One region of the Variovorax sp. P4_B11 genome, then DNA from elsewhere that is predicted to be linked to it. Evidence: predicted binding sites of a transcription regulator. Region 1 holds the regulator's gene; each other region holds the start of a gene.

The links. Region 1 encodes FliA, which starts transcription of late flagellar genes. Its sites were predicted from a motif close to CTAAAGTTTNNNNNNNNNNNGCCGNTA; they were not measured.
Region 2: the regulator FliA is predicted to act here: its motif matches at 4,005-4,031, upstream of AC1DYD_RS33955 (flagellin N-terminal helical domain-containing protein).
Region 3: the regulator FliA is predicted to act here: its motif matches at 4,901-4,927, upstream of flgM (flagellar biosynthesis anti-sigma factor FlgM).

What each region holds. Positions count from the first base shown of each region.
Region 1 covers NZ_JBFUHO010000060.1:503-7,554, reverse strand. Annotated here, with positions in the region: gene AC1DYD_RS33235 (M20 aminoacylase family protein) at 1-507, shown strand, start outside; gene AC1DYD_RS33230 (ferritin-like domain-containing protein) at 616-1,083, shown strand; gene AC1DYD_RS33225 (hypothetical protein) at 1,170-1,526, shown strand; gene AC1DYD_RS33220 (GlxA family transcriptional regulator) at 1,544-2,497, opposite strand; gene AC1DYD_RS33215 (SLAC1 anion channel family protein) at 2,622-3,599, shown strand; gene AC1DYD_RS33210 (RNA polymerase sigma factor FliA) at 3,689-4,423, opposite strand; gene AC1DYD_RS33205 (MinD/ParA family ATP-binding protein) at 4,466-5,347, opposite strand; partial or broken gene flhF (flagellar biosynthesis protein FlhF) at 5,358-7,052, opposite strand, start outside.
Region 2 covers NZ_JBFUHO010000063.1:17,791-24,842, reverse strand. Annotated here, with positions in the region: gene fliH (flagellar assembly protein FliH) at 1-409, opposite strand, end outside; gene fliG (flagellar motor switch protein FliG) at 396-1,394, opposite strand; gene fliF (flagellar basal-body MS-ring/collar protein FliF) at 1,384-3,123, opposite strand; gene fliE (flagellar hook-basal body complex protein FliE) at 3,405-3,722, shown strand; gene AC1DYD_RS33955 (flagellin N-terminal helical domain-containing protein) at 4,129-5,793, shown strand; gene AC1DYD_RS33950 (flagellar protein FlaG) at 5,946-6,293, shown strand; gene fliD (flagellar filament capping protein FliD) at 6,336-7,052, shown strand, end outside.
Region 3 covers NZ_JBFUHO010000026.1:88,668-95,719, reverse strand. Annotated here, with positions in the region: gene flgG (flagellar basal-body rod protein FlgG) at 1-94, opposite strand, end outside; gene flgF (flagellar basal-body rod protein FlgF) at 124-867, opposite strand; gene flgE (flagellar hook protein FlgE) at 914-2,128, opposite strand; gene AC1DYD_RS22400 (flagellar hook assembly protein FlgD) at 2,208-2,894, opposite strand; gene flgC (flagellar basal body rod protein FlgC) at 2,915-3,310, opposite strand; gene flgB (flagellar basal body rod protein FlgB) at 3,356-3,763, opposite strand; gene flgA (flagellar basal body P-ring formation chaperone FlgA) at 3,975-4,676, shown strand; gene flgM (flagellar biosynthesis anti-sigma factor FlgM) at 4,955-5,251, shown strand; gene AC1DYD_RS22375 (flagella synthesis protein FlgN) at 5,248-5,700, shown strand; gene AC1DYD_RS22370 (zinc-binding dehydrogenase) at 5,846-6,979, opposite strand.

The DNA of each region.
Region 1 (7,052 bases):
CGCAACGTCGACCCACTGCAGATGGCCGTGGTCACGGTCGGCGCGATACACGCCGGCAAGGCCAACAACGTGATCCCTCAGCAGGCGACGCTGGAGATCAGTATCCGCGCGCTCGACCGCGAGGTGCGCGCCACGCTCGAGCGGCGCGTGAAGGCGCTGATCGCCGCCCAGGCCGAGAGCTTCGGTGTCACGGCGCGGATCGACTGGCGGCCGGGCTATGCGGTGCTGGTCAACACGCCCGAGGAGACCGCCTTCGCACGCGAGGTGGCGCTCGAACTGCTCGGCGCCGACAAGGTCACGCTGCAAGGGCCGGCCCTGCCGGGCAGCGAGGACTTCGCCTTCATGCTCGAGAAGCTGCCGGGCAGCTACCTGTTCATCGGCAACGGCGACGGCGACAGTGCCGGCGCCTGCATGGTGCACAACCCGGGCTACGACTTCAACGACGACAACGTGGCGATCGGGTCGGCGTACTGGGCGCTGCTGGCGGAGCGCTTCCTGGCGGCCTGAAGAATAGCGCACCGGTACATCGGCTGATGGCAGGCCATTCTCGCTGACCTTTCGTGCCGGTGCGGCGCGCGGCGCATAATATGCGCCCCTCCATCCGGAAGCGCTGACATGGAACAGTTCGATCAGGCGAAGGTCGTCTCCGTGCTCAACCGGCTACTTGAAGCCGAGCTGGCCGGCGTGGTGCGCTACACGCACTACTCCTTCTTGGTGTTTGGTTTCGGCCGCATTCCCATCGTCTCGTGGCTGCGCGAACAGGCCGACGAATCGCTGCTGCACGCGCAGCAGATCGGCGAGTGGATCACCACGCTCGGCGACTACCCCTCGCTCGCGATCGGGCCACTGCTCGATTCGCACCAGCACGACATCGCCGCCATGCTGCGCGAATCGCTCGACACCGAGGCGCGTGCGCTGGCCCTGTACCGCGAGCTGCTGTCGCACGTGGGAGGCCGCTCGGTGGCGCTGGAGGAGTTCGCGCGGCAGATGATCCACGCCGAGGAGTTGCACGCCGCGGACGTCGACAAGATGCTGCGCAAGCCAGGCAACGTGGCGGCGTTCTCGCCGAAGCCGGTGTCCTGAGCCTTCTGCCGCTCACGGTCGGCAGCATGAATGTTGCACTGGCCCCGCGTCGGAGCCGAAGCAGGCGCGACAAACGAATATCAACCGTGCCGAACAGCAATATGAACTCGCCGAGACCGCCGACCCCGCACGAGTTCGCCGTACTGCGCGTGCTTCGTGCGGATGCTGAACGCCTGCCGCGCACAGCCGCGAGGATGGCTGCGACCTATCTCCCCACCATTCAGGTGCCCGACTCCTGGCGGCCCGTGCTGGCACGAGCGCTCGACGAGCAAGCCGGCAATGCGACATGTCCGCCGCTGGACGAGTTGCATGCCGAGTACGGCAGACTCGGTGCCTGGCTGCCCGCGTCATATCACGGCGATGCCATGGACGCGCGATTCTGGCTAGTGGGTCTGGACGAGCGCGCGGCCGAATACCTGCCCCGACCATCAATCAAACCCTGATCGACGCACCCGCATCGTCATCTCGCGAAACGCCTTCGATATTCCACAAGGCTCACACCCAGTCGACGACCAAACGCCCGCCGAAAGCCGTCCACATTCGCATAGCCCACCGCATCGGCCAGTCGTTTGGCCGGCAAGTCCGACTCCTCGGCCAAGCGACGAGCTGCGTCGATCCTCGCATTCTCGACAAACTCCGCGGGCGTCGTCCCGGTCTCGCTGCGGAAGATCCGCGCGAAGCTCCTTTCGCTCATGCCTGCGCGTGACGCCAGGACGGGCACGGACAGATCGTCCTTCAGATTCGCAAGCACGTAGTCCTGCACCTCGCGCACACCGGAATGCTCGGACGTCTGCGCCGCCAGGTGGGCACTGAACTGGCTCTGGCCGCCGGGACGCTTGAGGAACATCACCAGCTCGCGCGCCACGCGCAGCGCGAGTTCGCGGCCGTGATCCTCTTCCACCATCGCGAGTGCGAGATCCATGCCGGCGGTCACCCCGGCGGAGGTGAAGAGCTTGCCGTCCTTCACATGGATGGCGTCCGCTTCGACGCACGTACGGGGGTATGCCGCCGCGAGGCGGGCAGCGGAATTCCAGTGAGTCGCCACCCGCTTGCCGTCGAGGAGCCCGCTGGCCGCCAGCACGAAGGCGCCGGTGCATACCGAGCCATAGCGTCGCACGGCGCGAGACTGGCGCCGCAGCCAGTCGTGCAACTGGACGTCGCTCGCCATGTCCTCGATGTTGGGGCTGCCCGCGACGAGCAAGGTGTCGATGGACCCGCGATGGGTCGCCACGGTCGCGTCGACGGCCAGGCGCAACCCGCTGCTGGTCTTGAGCATGCCTTCCTCGGTGCCGATCACCTGCACCTGATAGGCACGGGGCTTGCCGAGCTGGCGCGATGCCTCGGCGAATACGTCGGCAGGCCCTGCGACATCAAGCAGTTGGACACGGGGAAATGCGAGTATGGCGATGCGCATGGCTGACAAAGCCCAATGATTGGCAGAAAACGCCGTACGTTGGCAAGGGCGATGACGGAAGTTTGGCAGAAACTAGCAGTCCCTGCAAAAGCTGCCAAAGGAACCTGCTGTGCAAAGCCCGTCCATGAACCCGTCCCTCCCGTTGTATCCGCATGGCGAATCTTCCGTACGCAACCTGCCTGTCAGCCTGTTTGGATCGGTCATGGGCCTCTCTGGGCTGGCCCTTGCCTGGCGACTTGCGCACAGCAGCCTGGGTGCGCCGGCCTTTGTCGGCGAGGCCATCGGAGCGTTCGCTCTGGGCGTCTTCCTGCTTGTCTCTTTGGGCTATCTGGCGAAGCTCGCAAAGCATCCGGAGGCCGTGCATGCAGAGTTTCATCACCCCGTGGCCGGCAACTTCTTCGGCACCATCGTGATCTCGGTTCTCTTGCTGTCCGCCGTCGTCGGGCCGTATCACGCGCCCGCCGCGCGTGCCATCTGGACCGTGGGAGTGCTGGCGACTTTCGCGCTGAGCTTCGTCGTTGTCTCCCGCCTGCTCAGAGGTCAGGTGGAGGCGTCGCACGCCGTGCCGGCCTGGCTGATTCCGGGCGTGGCCACGCTCGACATCGCCGTGACCGGCGGACACATGCCCATGGCTTGGACTGCGGAACTCAATCTGATTGCCGGCGCAGTCGGCGCCGTGCTGGCGCTCGTGCTCTGCGTGATGATCGTCAGCCGGCTTGTGCATCGCGACCCGCTTGCGCCCGCAATGACGCCGTCATTGATGATTCTGGTGGCGCCCTTCGCAGTGGGCTTCCTCGCGTACAGCAGTATCGTTGGCGGCATCGACCGCTTCGCCGCGCTGCTCTTCTACTTCGGGCTGTTCATGTTCGCCGTGGTCGCGCCGAAAGTGTTCCGCCCGAGCATCGAGTTTTCTCCGGCTTGGTGGACGATCGGCTTTCCGATGGCGGCGCTGGCCAACGCAGCGCTGAAGTATGCGCAATTCCGGGCGAGCGGGCCGCTCTGGGTCCTCGCCACAGTGCTGCTGGGCGCGCTGAGCTTGGCGTTGGCGGTTCTTACGGTACGGACGGTGCGGATCGCGCTCAACGGAACGCTGTTCACATGAGCCGGGGTTGCCTTCGCACGCAATCGGCTGCTGGTTTTTCGCATGCAGATGGTGGTGGGTGAACGGCCGGGCCCCGGGCGGCCGTCGGCCTACAGAAGATCCTTCAGCCGCGCCCGCAGCCGGCTGATCGCCTGGCTGTGCAGCTGGCAGACCCGGCTCTGGCTGACTTCGAGGATGGCGCCGATCTCGCGCAGGTTCAGCTCTTCCTCGTAGTACAGGTTCAGCAGCAGCTGGTCGCGCTCGGGCAGGGCCGAGATGGCGTCGATCAGCTGGTGGCGAAAGCCGCTCTCGAGCAGCTGCTCGAGCGGATCGTCGCTGGCACCCTGGCCCTTGCGGGCCTGCTGCGCGTGCAGGTCGAGGAACGGATTCTCCGATTCGCCCTTCGCGAAGTCCTCGACATAGACCAGCTGGCAACCATGGATCTCCTGCAGCAGCGACTGGTAGGCCTCCAGGTCCATCTTCAGTTCCTTCGCGATCTCCCCTTCGGTCGGAGATCGGCCGAGCCGGTGCTCGAGCGCGTGGATCGCCTTCTCGACCGCGCGCGCCGACTGGCGCAGTCCGCGCGAGCCCCAGTCGCTGGCACGCAGCTCGTCGAGCATGGCGCCGCGGATGCGCTGGCTGACGAAGGTCTCGAACTGCGCGCCCTTGTTGTCCTGGTAGCGGCTCGACGCATCGAGCAGGCCCAGCATGCCGGCCTGGATCAGGTCGTCGAGCTCGACGCTCGCCGGCAGCTTGGCGATCATCTGCAGCGCGATGCGTCGCACCAGCGGCTGGTGTTGCGCCAGCAGGTGAGACTTCTCAATGGTGCCCTGTGCGGTGTACACGTGCGGTCCTTTGTTGCTTGACGGTTGATCGGTTCGTTTCGCTCAGGCGACGGCCGTGCTCGGCACCGGCGTCGCCCGAAGGGACGGCAGGTCGATGCGCGGACCGCCCGGCGGCGCCGCGACGGATCGCGGGCCGCGCCCGCGCGCAACGGCCGTGCGCCAGGGCCAGCCGGCCATGTCGACCGCGATGCGGCGGAAATCCACCGCCGCCGGGCTGGCCGGGAAGGCCTCCACCACGGTCTGCCGCAGACGCCGCGCGTCCGCCAGATGTGGATCGGAACGCACCCAGCCGGCCGCCTCGAGCGACACCGCGAGGTAGCGGCTGCCGGTGCTGGCGAGGTTGTGGGTGATCCGTTGCGCCTCCTCGGCGCCGGCCACGCCGTCGACCAGGAAGCGCAGCTGCTTCAGCCCGTGCGCGTAGTGCAGTCTCTTGATGCCCGCATAGGCCGCGGTGATCGACGCCGCGTTCGGCTGCAGCACCAGCAGCAACTCGTCCGCCAGCCGGGCCAGCGGCGACAGCCGGCCCTCGCTGTCGGTCTGGGCGTCGATCAGCACCACGCCGCCGGGACACAGCACCCTCGGATCGATCTCGGCATGCCGATCGCCGAGCGGTGCCGGCAGCACGCCGACGCCGCAGTCGGCGCGGGCGATCGCGCCGTCGCGGGTCAAGCGCCGATCGGCGACATCGGCCAGGTCGCCGAGCGGGTCGATGGCCCAGGCGGCGCAGATCGCCGCCGCCGTGCCGCCGTGCTCATCGAGGACCAGCACGTCCTTGCCCTGATGGACCAGGGCCGCGCCCAGGTTCATGGTGGCGTCCGAGGCGCCACCGCCGGGCCCCATGCCCGCGACGGCGATGACGCGCGTGGGCGTATGCGCCAGCAGGCGCCGCAATCCGTCCGCCTGATCTGCAACCAGCTTGCTCATGCGTCGCTCCTCAACCCTGTTGCGCCAGCACCCTGGGCTGCCGGGTCGGCGCGGTGGACTCGGTGCCGAGCGCTTCGAGCAGCACGAAGAGCTTGCCGACACCCACGAACAGCGCGTTGCCGGTCAGCGGCCTGCTGGAACGCACCGGCCGCCCGGTGAGCTGGTTCAGCAGCATTCGCGTTCGATCGGCCCACTCGCCCTTCGCCTGCAGCAGCCGCCACACGGTGGTGCTCACCTGGCCGGCGACGAGCAGCCGCTTCATCATGTCGGGGTCGCCCAGCTCGCCGATGCCGCCGATCAGTTGCACGCCCTGGCGCAGCAGTCGGAAACAGGGGTCGGCCTCGGCCGCCCAGCCCTGCCATTGCGCGAGTTGCTGCGCGCTCACCGCGTGGCCGAGGTTCGACAGCAGGTAGCTCTGGGCCAGGATCTTCTGGCCGCGCGCATCGAGCACACGCGTGACCACGCAGCGCAGCCGGGGCAGCGCACGCGGGTCGATGGCGGCCGAGGGGCTGATCCTCAGCAGCACCTCGGCCTGCGCCTCGCACTGCAGCGCGGGCTTGCCGCGGAACACCACGGCACGCGCCTCGCCGAACGCCAGCCCGAGCCGGGCCAGCTTGCCCGAGGCCTCGGTCACAGGGTCGATCACCGCGGTCGAGCCGGGTGCCCGCGCCAGCCAGCGCTGGCTCTGGGCCTGCCATTCCACCATCGACTCCAGGCTCGGCAGCCGAGGCAGCACGTGCACCAGCGTGCGGCCGAGCGACTGCTGCCGCAGCCACTGGACCTGGCGCAGACCCGGCCTGCGCCGGGCCTCCATGCCGCCCCCAACGGCCGCCGTCGACAGCCACTGGTTGGGTGCGGCGAGCGGCAGGCCGCTGCGGTCGGACAACAGCAGGCTGCCCTGGCATTCGTAGGCATCGCCGCCTTCGTTCGAGCGCAGGCCGAGCTGTCCCGAAAGGGCCAGCACATGGGCATCGCAGCCGGCGGCAATCTCGCTGCGCGCCTGCGCCATCAGGTCCTCCAGCACCGACTTCTGGCCGATGGCCTCGTCGCCCGCGTTGCGCCAGAGGCGGCGCGCGCCCTCGAATCCGATCTGCGCCCCGGCCAGTGCGCCGGCCGCGGTCGCAAGCTCCTGGGCGTCATGCGCCATGGCGCGGATCAGGTTCTGGTATTGCAAGCGCAGCCGGTCGGTCTCGGCCTGCGCCTGAACGACCTGGGCGGAGGGCGCGGCGCCCGCGGGCTCGTCGGGCATGTCGGCCTCGGCCGGCACGAACAGCGGGTTGTGGCGGCGCGGCTGGAACACGCTGTCGACCAGTTGCGAACGATCGGCCAGCATCAGGTTCTCGGGCACCTTCTGGCCGCTCGAGATGTAGTGCACCGGCAGCCGGTGGCGGATCACGGTGTCGATCAGCGCGCCCGGATGCGTGGCCTCGTCGACCTTGGTGAAGATGCAGCCCGCCAGGTCGTTGCCGCCGCCGCCGTGGCGATAGGCGTGCACCACCTCGTTGAGCGTGTCGCCATGGCTGGTCGCGTTGAGCAGCAGCAGCCGCTTGACCGGCCGGTGGCTGTTGCACAGCATCGCGATCTGGTCCGACACCGAGCGGTCGCGCTGGCTCATGCCGACCGTGTCGATCAGCACCATGTGCTTGTCGCGCAGGTCCTGCAACACCAGGTGCAGGTCGGCCGCGTCCTTCACCGCGAACACCGG
Region 2 (7,052 bases), on a different contig from region 1:
CGGCCAGCGCGCGCAGTTGCTCGGCATGCGCGCTGGCGGCGGCCAGGCCGGCGGCCAGTCCTTCGGTGCGGCCCTGCGCATAGCCTTCGGCATGGCCTTTGGCATGGCCCTCGCGCCTGCCTTCGGCCTCGCCGGCGCTGCGGGCCTCGCGGCGCAGGCTCACCAGTTCGGCGGCATGCAGCAGTGCCGCCGAGGGCGGGGCTTCGACCGGCGGGACGGACGTCCCGCGGCCGCTGGGGGCCGGGGCGCGCCGCGCGGGCTCGTCCAGCGTGTCCATCTCCCAGCGCTGCCAGGCGGACAGCACCGGCTTGTCGGGCTTCGAGGCGGCGGCGCGCGGCGGCGCATAGGCCGTGGCCGCGCGCGCCCGGGCGCCGAAGGGCGAAGGCGCTGGGTACTTAGACGTAGTCATCGGTGCCTGGCGCAGCAATCACGATCTCGCCGGCTTCGGCGAGGCGGCGTGCGACCTGCAGGATCGCCTTCTGCTCGGCCTCGACCTGCGAGACGCGCACCGGACCGCGCAGCTCGATGTCCTCGCGCAGCGTCTCGGCGGCGCGCTGCGACATGTTGGCCAGGAACTTGTCGCGCAGCTCCTGCGGCGCGCCCTTGAGCGCGGTGATGAGCGAGTCGGATTCGATGTCCTTGAGCAGGCGCTGGATGCTGCGGTCCTCCAGGCTCAGCAGGTTCTCGAACACGAACATCTCGTCGATGATCCGCTGCGCCAGCGCCTCGTCGTGTTCGCGCACGTGGGCGATGGCTTCTTCTTCCTGCGCGCTGTTCATCAGGTTGACGATCTCCGCCGCGGTGCGCACGCCGCCCAGGCGGCTGCGCTTCAGGCCCTGGCCCGAGAGCATCTCGGTCAGCACATCGGTCAGCTCCATGAGCGCCGAGGGCTGCACGCCGCCGAAGGTGGCCACGCGCATGATGACGTCGTGGCGCAGGCGGGTCGGCAGCTTCTCGAGCACCTCCGAGGCCTTCATGCGATCCAGGTGGATCAGCACGGTCGCCAGGATCTGCGGATGCTCGTCGCGGATCAGCTCGGCCACTTCGCTGGCCTCGAGCTGGTTCAGGCGCTCGATGCCGCTGTGCGGCTCGTCGGCCTGCAGGATGTCCTCCAGCAGGTTGCTGGCGCGATCGTCGCCGAGCGCCTTCTTGAGCACCGCCCGGATGTAGCTGCTCGAGCCCAGGTGCAGCGCCGAGAGCTGCTCGGTCTCGTGGCGGAACTCGGACAGCACCGCGTTCAGCTCGTCCTTCGAGACCGAGACGAGCTTCGCCATCGCGAGGCCGAGGGTCTGCACTTCGCCGGTGGCGAGGTGGGCCAGCGCCGCGGCGGCGCGGTCTTCACCGAGGGCCATCAACAGGATGGCGCTCTTGCGGGTACCTGCTTCACTGATCATGTTTGTTCATCCAGTGCTGGATCAGCGTGGCGACCAGCTTGGGATCCTGTTCGGCGAGTTGATGGGCGTAGTCCAGGTCGGCCTTCTGGCGCAGGGCCTCGCGCTGGCGCAGGGCTTCTTCGGCCGAGATCGCCGGTTCATCCGGCTGTTGCGGCGCGTCGCCGGCGGCATCGCCGGAGGCGCCCGGTTCGGCCGCGGTCGGTGCCGGGGCCGGCGGCGGCGCCAGGTGCTTGCGCAGCAGGGGCCGCAGCACCGCGAACCAGGCGAAGAGCGCGAGGAAGGCGAGCAGCAGGTACTGGCCGAGGGTCTTGCCGAGTTCGAGCTTGTCGTGATCGCGCCAGAACGGGACCACGGCCGCGCTCGGCTCCTTGTTGTCGTCGGCGAAGGCGCTGTTCACCACGTTGAGCGAATCGCCGCGTTCCTGGCTGAAGCCCATCGCCTCGCGCGCCAGGTTGCGGATCTGCTCGATCTCGACCGGCGTCAGGGCCCGCGGGCTGCTCTTGCCGGTGCTGTCGGTCGCATCCTTGTAGTTCACGACCACCGCCACCGACAGCCGCTTGATGCCGCCGGCACCCTGCTGCACGTGGCGGATCGAGCGATCGAGCTCGTAGTTGGTCGTCACGTCCTTGCGCGAGTTGCTGGGTCCGCTCGACTGCGTGCTGCTCGCCACCGTGGCGCCGTTCGAGGCGCCGGGAGCGGCCGGGGCACCGGGCGTGCCGGGCCGTGGCGCGGTCGTGATCGGCGCGCTCGGGGTGCCGGGCGGCTGGTTCGACAGGGCGCCGGGCACGCCCCCGGGCGGCGTGCCGCCCTGCTGGAGCGATTCGCTCGACTGCTGGCTGCGCATCGCGGCCTTGCCGGGCTCCTGGTTGGGCTTGTACTTCTCGTCGGTGTGTTCCATCACCGAGAAGTCGATGTCGGCCGCGACCTGGGCGCGCACGTTGTTGGCGCCGACGATCGGCTGCAGGATCGCCTCGATGCGGCGGATGTAGCCCTGCTCGATTTCCTGCGCGTACTTGAGCTGGCTCACGTCCAGGCCGCGGGCGCCGCTGTTGGCCGCCGACAGCAGGTTGCCGCGCTGGTCGACCACCGTGACCGCCTTCGGGTCGAGCTCCGGCACGCTGCTGGAGATCATGTGGACGATGGCGCTGACCTGGCCTTCGTCGATGCTGCGGCCGCGCTGCAGGGTCAGCACCACCGAGGCCGAGGGCTTCTTCTGCTCGCGCACGAACAGCGAGGGCTTCGGCAGCGCGAGGTGCACCCGCGCCGACTCGATCGTGCCGACCGATTCGATCGAGCGCGCCAGCTCGCCCTCGAGCGCGCGCTGGTAGTTGACCTGCTCGGCGAACTGGCTGGTGCCGAACTTCTGGTTGTCCATCAGTTCGAAGCCGACGCCGCCGGCTTTCGGCAGGCCCTGGGCGGCGAGCTTGAGCCGCACCTCGGGCACCTTGTCGCCGGCGATCAGGATCGCGCCGCCGCCTTCGGCGAACTTGTAGGGCACGTTCATCTGCTGCAGCGAGGCGATGATCGCGCCGCCGTCGCGATCCGAGACGTTGGTGTAGAGCACCTTGTAGTCGGGGCCGCGGTTCATCAGCGTGAACGCGGCCACGGCGGTCACCAGCGCCGCGGCGCCGATGACGATCGGCAGCTTCGGCTGGGCCCGCAGGCGCTCGAGCAGCGGGGGGAGCGAGGACGTCGCGGGCGCAGCGATCGCCGGTGCCGTCGAACTCATGCGCGGATCCTCGCCATGGCCGGTGCGCCGGGCAGGTGCGTCGTCATGCGGAGGGAGTGAGGTTGTTGTTCAGAGGTCATGCCGTAGGGCGTTGAAGTCGTCAGCGGGCTTGTCGTTTCGCGGTTGATTGTGAGCAGCCGTAACAAATTCGATAGACCGAACAGCGGGGGCTTTTGCCGTCTGTTGGCGGCTTGTATCGGGGTCTTCCCTTGCTACGCTGAAAGGACGACGGAGCGCCTGGGCGCTTCTATAGCAACACCAAAGTAAACAAAGGAAAGCCCATGTCGATCACCGCCATCGAATCCGTCCTGCAACAGATGCGGGCCACCGCCGTGCAGGCCGGCTTCTCGCCCGCCGCCGCCGCACCCACCGAAACCGGTGGCTTCGCCGCCGAACTCAAGCGCTCGCTGGACAACATCAGCGGCGCGCAGACCAGGGCCTACGGCCAGGCCGAGTCCTTCGAACTCGGCAAGCCGGGCATCGCGCTGAACGACGTCATGGTCGACCTGCAGAAGGCCAACGTGGCGTTCCAGACCGGGCTGCAGGTGCGCAACCGGCTGGTGAGCGCTTATCAAGAGGTGATGAACCTGCCGGCTTGAGTGTGGCTCGCCCCCAGGTTGCCCGGCACTTCGTGTCCGGGCGCCCACCCCCTGCCGGGGGCAACACCAGCGGCCCGGCGAAGCCGGTTCCGCGGTGTTCCCCCAACGGGCCTGGCTGCGCCGGCCGGGGAAGCCGGCGCTGCGTCTGCTCTTCGGCTGCGCGCAGCGCGCCCTTCGTGGGCAGCCGCGGAACCGGCTTCGCCGGGCCGCTGGCTGCGCCCCCTGAAAGGGGGTGGGCGGCTACACGAAGTGAGCCAACCTGGGGGTTTTCTCAATGCCTCCCTAAAGGTTTCAGGGGGCCTGCCGATAACTGATCCAACGGTGGCCTGAGTCTCACGGCGAGAGCAGGTCCAGCGTTACGGCCAGAGGCCGGAAGTCCACAACCTTTGTCAAACAGGAGTCGAGCATGGCGCAAGTCATCAATACCAACAGTCTCTCGCTGCTCACGCAGAACAACCTCAACAAGTCGCAATCGTCGCTGAACACCGCGATCGAGCGCCTGTCTTCCGGTATGCGCATCAACAGCGCCAAGGACGACGCCGCCGGCCAGGCCATCGCGAACCGTTTCACGGCCAACATCAAGGGCCTGACGCAAGCGACCCGCAACGCCAACGACGGCATCTCGATCGCTCAAACGACCGAAGGCGCGCTGACCGAAGTCAACAACAACCTGCAGCGCGTTCGCGAACTGTCGGTGCAAGCCGCCAACGGCACGAACTCGGACAGCGACCTGTCCTCGATCCAGGCTGAAATCACCCAGCGCCTCGACGAAATCAACCGCGTGTCGGAACAGACCCAGTTCAACGGCGTGAAGGTCCTCTCGGCCGACGCCGGCAAGCTGACCGTCCAGGTCGGTGCCAATGACGGCGAGACGATCGACATCGACCTGCAGGAAATCAGCGCGAAGACCCTGGGTCTCGATGGTTTCAACGTCGACGGCACGGGCTCGAAGAACAAGCAGGCCGGTGCCAGCGACCTGCTGGTGGCGGGTTTCGCGGCCGGCGCGACGACGAACGGCGTCACGGCCTACTCGCGCACCCTGACCGCGGCGGCCAACGGCGCCAAGGCGGACGACGTGCTGGCGAAGATGCAGAACGGCGGCACCGTGAGCATCACCGGCGCGGCGACCTACACCTACAACGCGTCGACCAAGAGCTACACGGCCGCGGAAGCCGCACGCACCCAGGCGAACACCCTGACTTCGCTGACGCCGGCCGCCGGTACCAGCGTGACCGCGACGGTCAAGCTCGGCAGCTACTCGACGGACGTCAAGATCGACAGCAACGGCAACCTGACCGATGCGGCCGACGGTTCCACGCTGTACCTCGACGCCTCGAACAACCTGACCAAGACCGGCAGCGGCACCACGGTGGCGGCCACGCTGACGAACCTGGTCGATTCGACCAACGGCATGACGACCGCCGGCGACTCGATCACGATCGCCAGCACCGGCGCCAAGTACACGGTCAACGCGAGCGGCGCGGCAGCAGGCGCGAACGCCTTCACGGTGGCCAACGAAGGTGCAACGGCGGGCCAGGTCTCGGCCCTGATCAACGCCGGCGCCGGTTCGATCGACATCGACGGCGCAGGCGCCACGGCGGCCTACGCGGTGGCAGCCGCCGGCGGCGCGGTGACGGGTGCCTTCATGGGCGTCGCCGGCCTGACCACTGTCGCAGCCGAGAACGTCAACCTGAACGCCAATGGCGTGGTCACCGACTCGGCCGGCAGCGTGGTCTATGCGGACTCCGCCCATCCGGGCAAGGTCACGACGCAAGCCGTCAGCAACTCGACCAAGACGGTCGATCCGCTCGCCGCCATCGACGCCGCCCTGTCGAAGGTCGACAAGCTGCGCAGTTCGCTGGGTGCGGTGCAGAACCGTTTCGACTCGACGATCGCCAACCTCGGCACCACCGTCACCAACCTGTCCTCGTCGCGCTCGCGCATCGAAGACGCGGACTACGCGGTGGAAGTGTCGAACATGACGCGCGCCCAGATCCTGCAGCAAGCCGGTACCTCGGTGCTGGCCCAGGCCAACCAGACCACGCAAGGCGTGCTGTCCCTCCTGCGTTAATCGGAAGAGAACAGAAAAGGAAAGGAATGCCGGGCCCCTCCTGCAAGGGAGGGCCTGGCCACCGCAGGCCCCGCCGCCTGCGTTGTCCTCTGCGGCCATGCCTCATGGCGAGGCCGCAGAGCACAGCGAACCCCGCAACCAGGATTGAAATCATGTCGAACCCGCTGCCAGCCATTCCCGCCAAAGAAACGCCATGGACGCAACTGCTCGCCGGTCCCGTCGCGGGTACCACGGCCGCGGCGGCAGAGACGGCCGCGGGCGCGGTGGCGCAGGCGACGCCTGCGCAGATCGAGACGGCGGTGCGCGAAGTCAACGCCTCGCTCGAGAGCCGTTCGATCAGCCTGCAGTTCGAGATCGACAAGGACACCGACAAGGTCATCGTGAAGGTGGTCGACCAGGCCAACGGCGAGGTGATCCGCCAGATTCCGACCGAGGAAGTGGTTCGCATCGCGAAGGTCATGGGCAAGGCGCGCGGGCTGCTGGTGAGCCATCAGGCCTGAAGCACGCACCTCTTTTCCTACGCAGTTCAAGAAAGCAGCAAGATGGCAACGATCAGCAGCCTGGGCGTCGGTTCCAACCTCGATCTGGCGACGCTCCTGACCCAGCTCCAGACGGCGGAAAGCCAGCCCCTGGTGGCCCTGGACGCCAAGGCGAAGAGCTATACCAGCAAGCTGTCCGCCTACGGAACGCTGCAAAGCGCGCTGGGCGTCCTGCAGACCGCCGCCAAGAAGTTGGGCGACCCGGCGCTGTTCCAGACCGTCACGGGAACGCCCACGGTGAGCGGCATCCTGGCCGCCTCGTCGACCGATGCCAGCGCCGCCGGCAACTACAGCATCACCGTGTCGCAGCTGGCCCAGGCGCAGTCGGCGATCACGGCGGGGCAGGCCAGCACCACCACCGCGATCGGCAACGGCAAGATCACGATCGAGTTCGGCACCATCAGCGGGGGGGCGCTGGACGCGGCCACCGGCAAGTACAGCGGCGCCGCCTTCACGCCCGATGCGTCGCGTGCCGCGAAGTCCATCACCATCGATCCCACCGACAACACGCTGGGTGGCATCCGCGATGCGATCAATGCGGCCGATGCCGGCGTCACGGCCAGCATCGTCAACGACGGCAGCGGCACGCCGAATCGCCTGGTGCTGGTCTCGACGCAGACCGGCGAGACCTCGAGCATGCGGATCGCGGTCGATGGCGACGCCGGACTGCAGAGCCTGCTGAACAACGATCCGGCCGGCACGCAGAACCTGCAGCAGACC
Region 3 (7,052 bases), on a different contig from region 1:
TGGTGCCGACGTTGGCCAGGTTGTTGGACACGACATCGAGCTGCGTCTGCTGGGCTTCGAGGCCGGTCTTGGCCACGTAGAGGGAACGAATCATTGAATTACTCCTGCGAGGGGGTTTGCGGCTCAGCCGTAGGCCAGCAGCTTGTTGGCCGACTGCGCGTTGGTGTCGGCGGTCTGGATCGACTTCATCTGCATCTCGAAGCTGCGGCCGTTGGCGATCATGGCCACCATGGCCTCGACCGGATTGACGTTGCTGCCTTCGACCATGCCGGCGGCGACGACGACGCTGTCGTCGGCCTGGGCCGGCGGCAGCCCATCGCGCATGCGGAACAGGCCGTCGTCGCCGCGCACCAGGTCGGCGTTGCGCGGGTTGACCAGCTTCAGGCGGCCGACCTCGGGCACGCCCGTTGCGGGGTCGCCGGGGCCGCGGGCCGCGATCGAGCCGTCGGAGGCGATCGTCACGGTCGAGCCGGGCGGGATCACCAGCGGCCCGCCGTCGCCGACCACCGGCCGTGCGCCCATCGTCATCACCTGGCCATCGGCACCGACCTGCAGATTGCCGACCCGGGTGTAGGCCTCGCCGCCGCCCGGTGCCTGCACCACCAGCCAGCCCTCGCCGCGCACCGCGACGTCGAGGTCGCGGCCGGTCTCGGTCAAGGGGCCGTGGCTGAAGTCGGCGCCCGGCGTGGTCGCGGCGACGAAGGCGCGCGTCGGCGCCTCCTCGCCGACCACCGGCACCGCGCGGAAGGTGTTGATCTGCGCCCGGAAGCCCGGGGTCGAGACGTTCGCCATGTTGTTGGCGACCGAGGCCTGCTGCTCCATGGCCTGCTTGGCGCCGCTCAGGGCGACATACAACATTCGATCCACTGTGTGCTCCTGCTGTTGAGGGACTGCGACGGTTCGGAACTCCGCCTCAGCGGATGTTCATCAGCGTCTGCATGACCTGGTCCTGGGTCTTGACGGTCTGCGCATTGGCTTGGTAGTTGCGCTGCGCGACGATCAGGTTGACCAGCTCCGCGGTCAGGTCGACGTTGGAGGCTTCGAGCGCGCCCGCGGCCAGCGAGCCCTGCTTGGTGCCTTCGCCCGGCGTGCTGGTCAGGGCCGCGCCCGAGGCCTGCGTCTCGGCATACATGTTGTCGCCCTTCGGCTCGAGCCCGTTCGGGTTCGCGAAGGACGACAGCACGACCTGGCCCATCAGCTTGGACTGTTCGTTGGAGAACTTGCCGGTGATGGTGCCGTCCGGGTTGATCGAGAACGAGGTCAGCACGCCGGAGGTGTAGCCGTCCTGGCTCAGCTTGCTCATGCCGTTGGCGGTGCCGAACTGCGTCGTGCCGCTGAGGTCGACATTGATGTTGACCGGCGACGAGCCGTTGGCGAAATTCAGCGCCGGCAGCGTGATCGCGCCGCCCGCGGGCGCCGTGAGGTTGCCGTTGGTGTCGAAGGTCATGGCGGACAACGCGGCACCGCCGTTGATCGGCGCGCCGTCGGCCGTGCCGTAGACGCTCCAGGCATTGGCGCCGGTCTTCACGAAGTAGACCGACAGGTCATGCGCATTGCCCAGCGAGTCGTAGATCGGGCCGGCGGCGTTGGAATAGTTGAAGGTGGCCGAATCGGTGGGGTCGAACGGCGTCGTGGTCGGCACCGTGTTGCGCGCATCGAGATTGAACTCGGCGTCGACGCTGGTGGTCGCATTCGGCGTCATGGCCTGGGTCGGGATCTGGATCGCCGACGGCGTGCCGCCGTTGATGCCGCCGCTGGCATTCACGCCGTAGCCGGTCAGGCGCAGGCCGCCGGAATTGACGATGTAGCCGTCCTTGTCCTTGGTGAACTGGCCGTTGCGCGAGTACATGACTTCGCCGCTGGTGCTGGTCATGCGGAAGAAGCCGTCGCCGCTGAGGATCGCGACGTCCAAGGGTCGGCTGCTGGTCTGCGTCACGCCCTGCGTGAAGTTCTGCACCACGCCGGACACCGAGGCACCGAGCCCGATGCGCGAGCCCGCATAGATGTCCTGGAAGGTCGCGGCCGCCGACTTGAAGCCGATGGTGCCCGAATTGGCGATGTTGTTGCCGATCACATCGAGGTTCGCGGCGGCCACGCCGAGCCCGCTGACGCCCTGGGAGAAGCTCATGATGAATCCTTGGTTCGAAGCATTGAAGAGAAGGCCTGCAGCCGGAAAGCCGCCGCCGGATGAAAGCGCGCGACGCTCCTCAGAGGAACATCCGCACGTCGGACAGCGCGATGCTCTGGCCCGATGCCAGTTCGAGCGTGACGCCGCCGGTGCCCTGCTTGACCGCCGCGACCTGCGCGAAGGTCAGTGCCGTGGCTTCCACGGCGGTGCCGCTGTTGCTCGCAGCCACCGTGAACTTGTAGCTGCCCGCGGGCACCGCGTTGCCGGCGTCGTCCTTGCCGTCCCAGGTGACGGCGTTCACGCCTTCGGTCATGGCGCCGGCCTCGATCGTGCGCACGGTCTTGCCCGAGGCGTCGACGATCTTGATCTCGACGTCGGCGGCCGTGCCCGGCAGCTGCACGGCGAAGGCCTGCGCCGCGGGGTCCTTGCCCGCCTCCGGATCCTTGGTGGCCAGCGTGTTGCCGGGCGACAGCACGTTGTAGCCGATCAGCGAGGCCGCCTGCAGCACCTGGTTGGAGCCGGTCTGGCTCACCAGGCCCGACAGCGTGCTGTTGAGCTTCTCGATGCCGCTCACCGTGCTCATCTGTGCCAGCTGCGAAGTCAGCTCGGCGTTCTCCATCGGATTGAGCGGGTCCTGGTTGTTGAGCTGCGTCACCAGCAGCTTCAGGAAGCGCTGCTCGCTGTCGGCATTGGCGACGCTGGCGGTGCTGGCCGCTGCGCTGGCCGCGTTGGCGCCGGTAATGGAGGAGGTGTCGGTGATGGCCATATGCGCTTTCTCGGGTGTTGTTACTGGCCGATGGTCAGTGTCTTGACCATCAGCGTCTTGGCGGTGTTGAGGACCTCGACATTGGCCTGGTAGCTGCGCGAGGCCGAGATCATGTTGGTCATCTCCTCGACCACATTGACGTTGGGCATCGCGACATAGCCATCGGCATTGGCGTGCGGATTCTTGGGGTCGAAGACCAGCTTGGCGGGCGCGGAGTCCTCGATCACACCGGCGACCCTGACGCCGCCGATGTCCTGCTGGCCCGAGGCCGCGACCTCGAACACCACCTGCCTGGCGCGGTAGGGCTGGCCATCGGGGCCGGCCATGCTTTCGGCATTGGCGAGGTTGCTCGCGGTCACGTTCATGCGCTGGGACTGCGCGGCCATGGCGGAACCCGCCACGTTGAAGATGTTCATCGAAGCACTGGGAAGCGGCATGGCGTTCTTTCTTGTTCCTGCCGCTTACTGCTGGACAGCCGACAGCAGCGACTTGATCTTGGCGTTGATCACCGTCAGGTTCGACTCGTAGCGCAGCGCGTTGTCGGCGAAGTTGATGCGCTCGGCATCCATCTCGACCGTGTTGCCGTCGATGCTCGACTGGCTCGGCACGCGATAGAGCAGGTCCTGGTCGGGCATCGTCTTCGACTCGCCGGCCAGGTGGCGCGACGAGGTCGTCGCCAGCGCGAAGGACTGCGACTGCCGGCCCTGTTCCATCGCCTGAGTCAACCGGCTGGCGAAATCGAAGTCACGCGCCTTGTAGTTCGGCGTGTCGGCGTGGGCAATGTTGGCCGCCAGCACTTCCTGGCGCTGGGCCCGGAGATTGAGGGCTTCGCGGTTGAAGGCAAGTGCCGCATCGAGCTTGTCGATCATGGGGTTCCATCGGTTGGCGTCGCGTCCGCACAAGACGGCATGGCGACAGATGGAAAGCGAGTCTATGCATGCATCGCGTTTGCAATGGGCGGAACAAAGAGGGTTTTCGCCAGCACTTCGCCGCTTCGCGCCGAGGGGTCCGTTCCTAGAATGACCCGGCGCCGGTGCGTTTCCCCTTCTGTATCCCACCCGCGCTTCCCGAGGCACTCCCATGCAACACCGTCCCTCCCGGACCCGCTTCCTGCGCTTCGCGCTGCCCGGCCTGATGGCCCTGGCGGGCGCCTCCTCCATCGCGGCGGCGCCGCTGCCCGAGGGCGCACGGACGGCGATCGAAGACTTGCTGCAGAAGCAGACCGCCGGACTGCCCGGCAAGTTCAGCTTCAGCACCCAGGCCGCCGGCACGCTGCCGCCCTGCGACGACTTCGAGGCCTTCCTGCCTCACGGCACCGCACCGCGTGGCCGCATCTCCATCGGCCTGCGCTGCCGCGGCGACAAACCCTGGACCCGCTTCGTGCCGGCCCAGGTCGCGGTCGAAGGCCGCTATTTCGTCGCCGCGCGTGCGATCGAGGCCGGACAAGCCCTGGGCGCCGCCGACGTGACCGAGCGCAACGGCGACCTCGGCGACCTGCCGCGCTCGGTGGTCACCGAGGCCTCGGCGCTGCAGGGCGTGGTGGCCGCCCACCGGATCGCCGCCGGCGCCCCGTTGCGCAAGGAGTCGATGCGCGGCGTGGTCGTGATCCTGCAGGGCCAGACCGTGCAGTTGGTGGCCCAGGGCGCCGGATTCGCGATCAGCACCGAAGGCAAGGCGATGACCCGCGCGGAGGTCGGCGCCAGCGTGCAGGCCCGGACCCGCGACGGCCGATTGCTCACCGGCGTGGCGACCGAAGACGGCCAGGTCCGACTCGCCCAATAGATGGCCCCCACGCTCCGTCACTGCGTGTACTCGCTGCCCCCCGAGGGGGCCGCAGGCCGCCTTGGGGCGGCCCGGCGCCGGCCTGGATTGCCCCCACGCTCCGTCACTGCCTGTACTCGCTGCCCTCCGAGGGGGCCGCAGGCCGCCTTGGGGCGGCCCGGCGCCGGCCTGGCTGGCCTGGTTTTCCACCTTCGCCGCGCCTCGAAATTTGTGCAAACTTCGGCCTAAAGTTCTTGCTGCGTCCGCCGATATACGGGTCAGCCCTTTGAGGAATCATCTTGAAAATCGATCCACCCGGCCCCTCGGCCACGCCCCCCAGCCGCCCGACCAAGGCGGGAGCTGCCGCGACCCGCGGCGTCGATGGCGCTGCGGCGCCCGCCACGGACGGAGCGCAAGCCATGGGACAAGTGCGAACCATGCCCAGCGCGCCCGGTGGCAGCGACTTCGACGCTGCGCGCGTCGCGGCGATCCGCGAGGACATTCGCGCGGGTCGCTATCAGGTTCACCCCGAGCGCATCGCCAGCGGCCTGCTGGCCAGCGTGCGCGACCTGCTCGATACGGAACCGAAGCCATGAACACCATGCTGCTCTATCTGCACGCGGAAAAGACCTGCGTCGAGGAGTTCCTGTCGGTGCTCGACCAGGAAGAACAGGCCATGACGGATGCCCGCTTCGGCGAACTGGGGTCGATCACCGAACAGAAGGTCGCGCTGCTGGATCGCATGGCGACGCTCGACCGCCAGCGCGAGACGGCGCAGGTGGCGCTGGGATTCGAGCCCGGCCCGGCCGGCGCCGATGCCGCGGCGGCAGCCGCCGGCGAGGCGACGCGCCAGGCCTGGACGTCCCTGCTGGAACTGGCCGAAAAGGCCAAGGCGCGCAACTTGCGCAATGGCTCGATGGTCCACACGCACCTCGATTTCACGCAGCGCGCGCTGCACTTCCTGCAATCGAGCGTGCAGCTGTTCTACGGCCCGGACGGCACCCGCAGGACGGCGGGCGGCGGCAACCGCTTGGCCCTGGGCTGAATATTGCCCCCACGCTCCCCCACTMCGTGRGGGTCGCTGCCCCCCGAGGGGGCCGCAGGCCGCCTTGGGGCGGCCCGGCGCCGGCCTGGATTGCCCCCACGCTCCCCCACTMCGTGRGGGTCGCTGCCCCCCGAGGGGGCCGCAACTATTTGTTGGGGTTGAGCAGGGCTTTTTCGCCGGTCGCGTGGCGGGAATAGACCGCGATCCGGTCCAGGCTCAGCGCCTCGACCAGCGACAGCTCTGCGGTGTAGCGGCTCGCAAAGGTGGTCTTCAGCTCGGCCGCCACCCGTGCCTTGAGCTTCGCCGCACCTTCCGGCCCGATCTTCTGCAGAAACGGGAACAGCAGCCAGCCCCCCATGCCCCAGGTCATGCCGAAACCGCGCATGAACTCGGTCGGCCCGCGGTCGAGACCGCCGTAGATGTAGACCTGCTTGTGGGTGCTGGAGCCGTAGCGGCTGTATTCGGTGGCGGTCTTGTTCAGCGCCGCTTCCATGCAGGTCAGGATCTGGCCCGCCAGCTTGCCGCCGCCGATGGCGTCGAAGGCCAGGGTGGCGCCGGTGGCGACCAGCGCATCGGTGAGATCCTGCATGAAGGTGGGCGACTCCGTGTTGCAGACGTACCTCGCGCCGAGGCCGCGCAGCAGGTCTTCCTGCTCCTTCTTGCGCACGATGTTCACCAGATCGATGCCGTCCTTGAGGCAGATCCGGTTCAGCATCTGGCCCAGGTTCGACGCCGCGGCGGTGTGCACCAGCGCCTTGTGGCCCTCGCGCCGCATGGTTTCGACCATGCCGAGCGCGGTCAGCGGGTTGACGAAGGCCGAAGCGCCTTCGGCCGCCGTCGTGCCCTCGGGCAGCGCCATGCACTGGGCGGCGGCGATGCAGCGGTACTGCGTGTACATCGCGCCGCCGAGCGCCGCCACGGTCTTGCCGAGCAAGGCCTGCGCCTCGGGCCCGGCGCCGGCCGCCACGACCACGCCGGCACCTTCGTTGCCGACCTGCATCGACTGGTCCAGGCGCCCGGTCATGCTCTTCATCGCGGCTTCCGGAATGCCGGCGCTAACGACCGGCCTCGACGCCGTTCCCGATGCCTTGGCGGTGCGCAGGTCGGCGGCGCCGAACAGCAGACCGAGGTCCGACGGATTCATCGGCGCGGCCTCGACCCGCACGATCACTTCATGGGCGGCCGGCTGGGGGATCGCCTCCTCGGCCAGCGACAGGGTCAGTTCGCCCTTGCTGCTGACGAGCGAGCGAATTTGCAGGGTGGTGGCGGGCAGTGTCATGGGGGGTCTCCGGGTCTGGGCCGGCCAGTATAGGAGCTGCGATTCAGGCCTGCTCGGCACGCTGCTTCAGCAG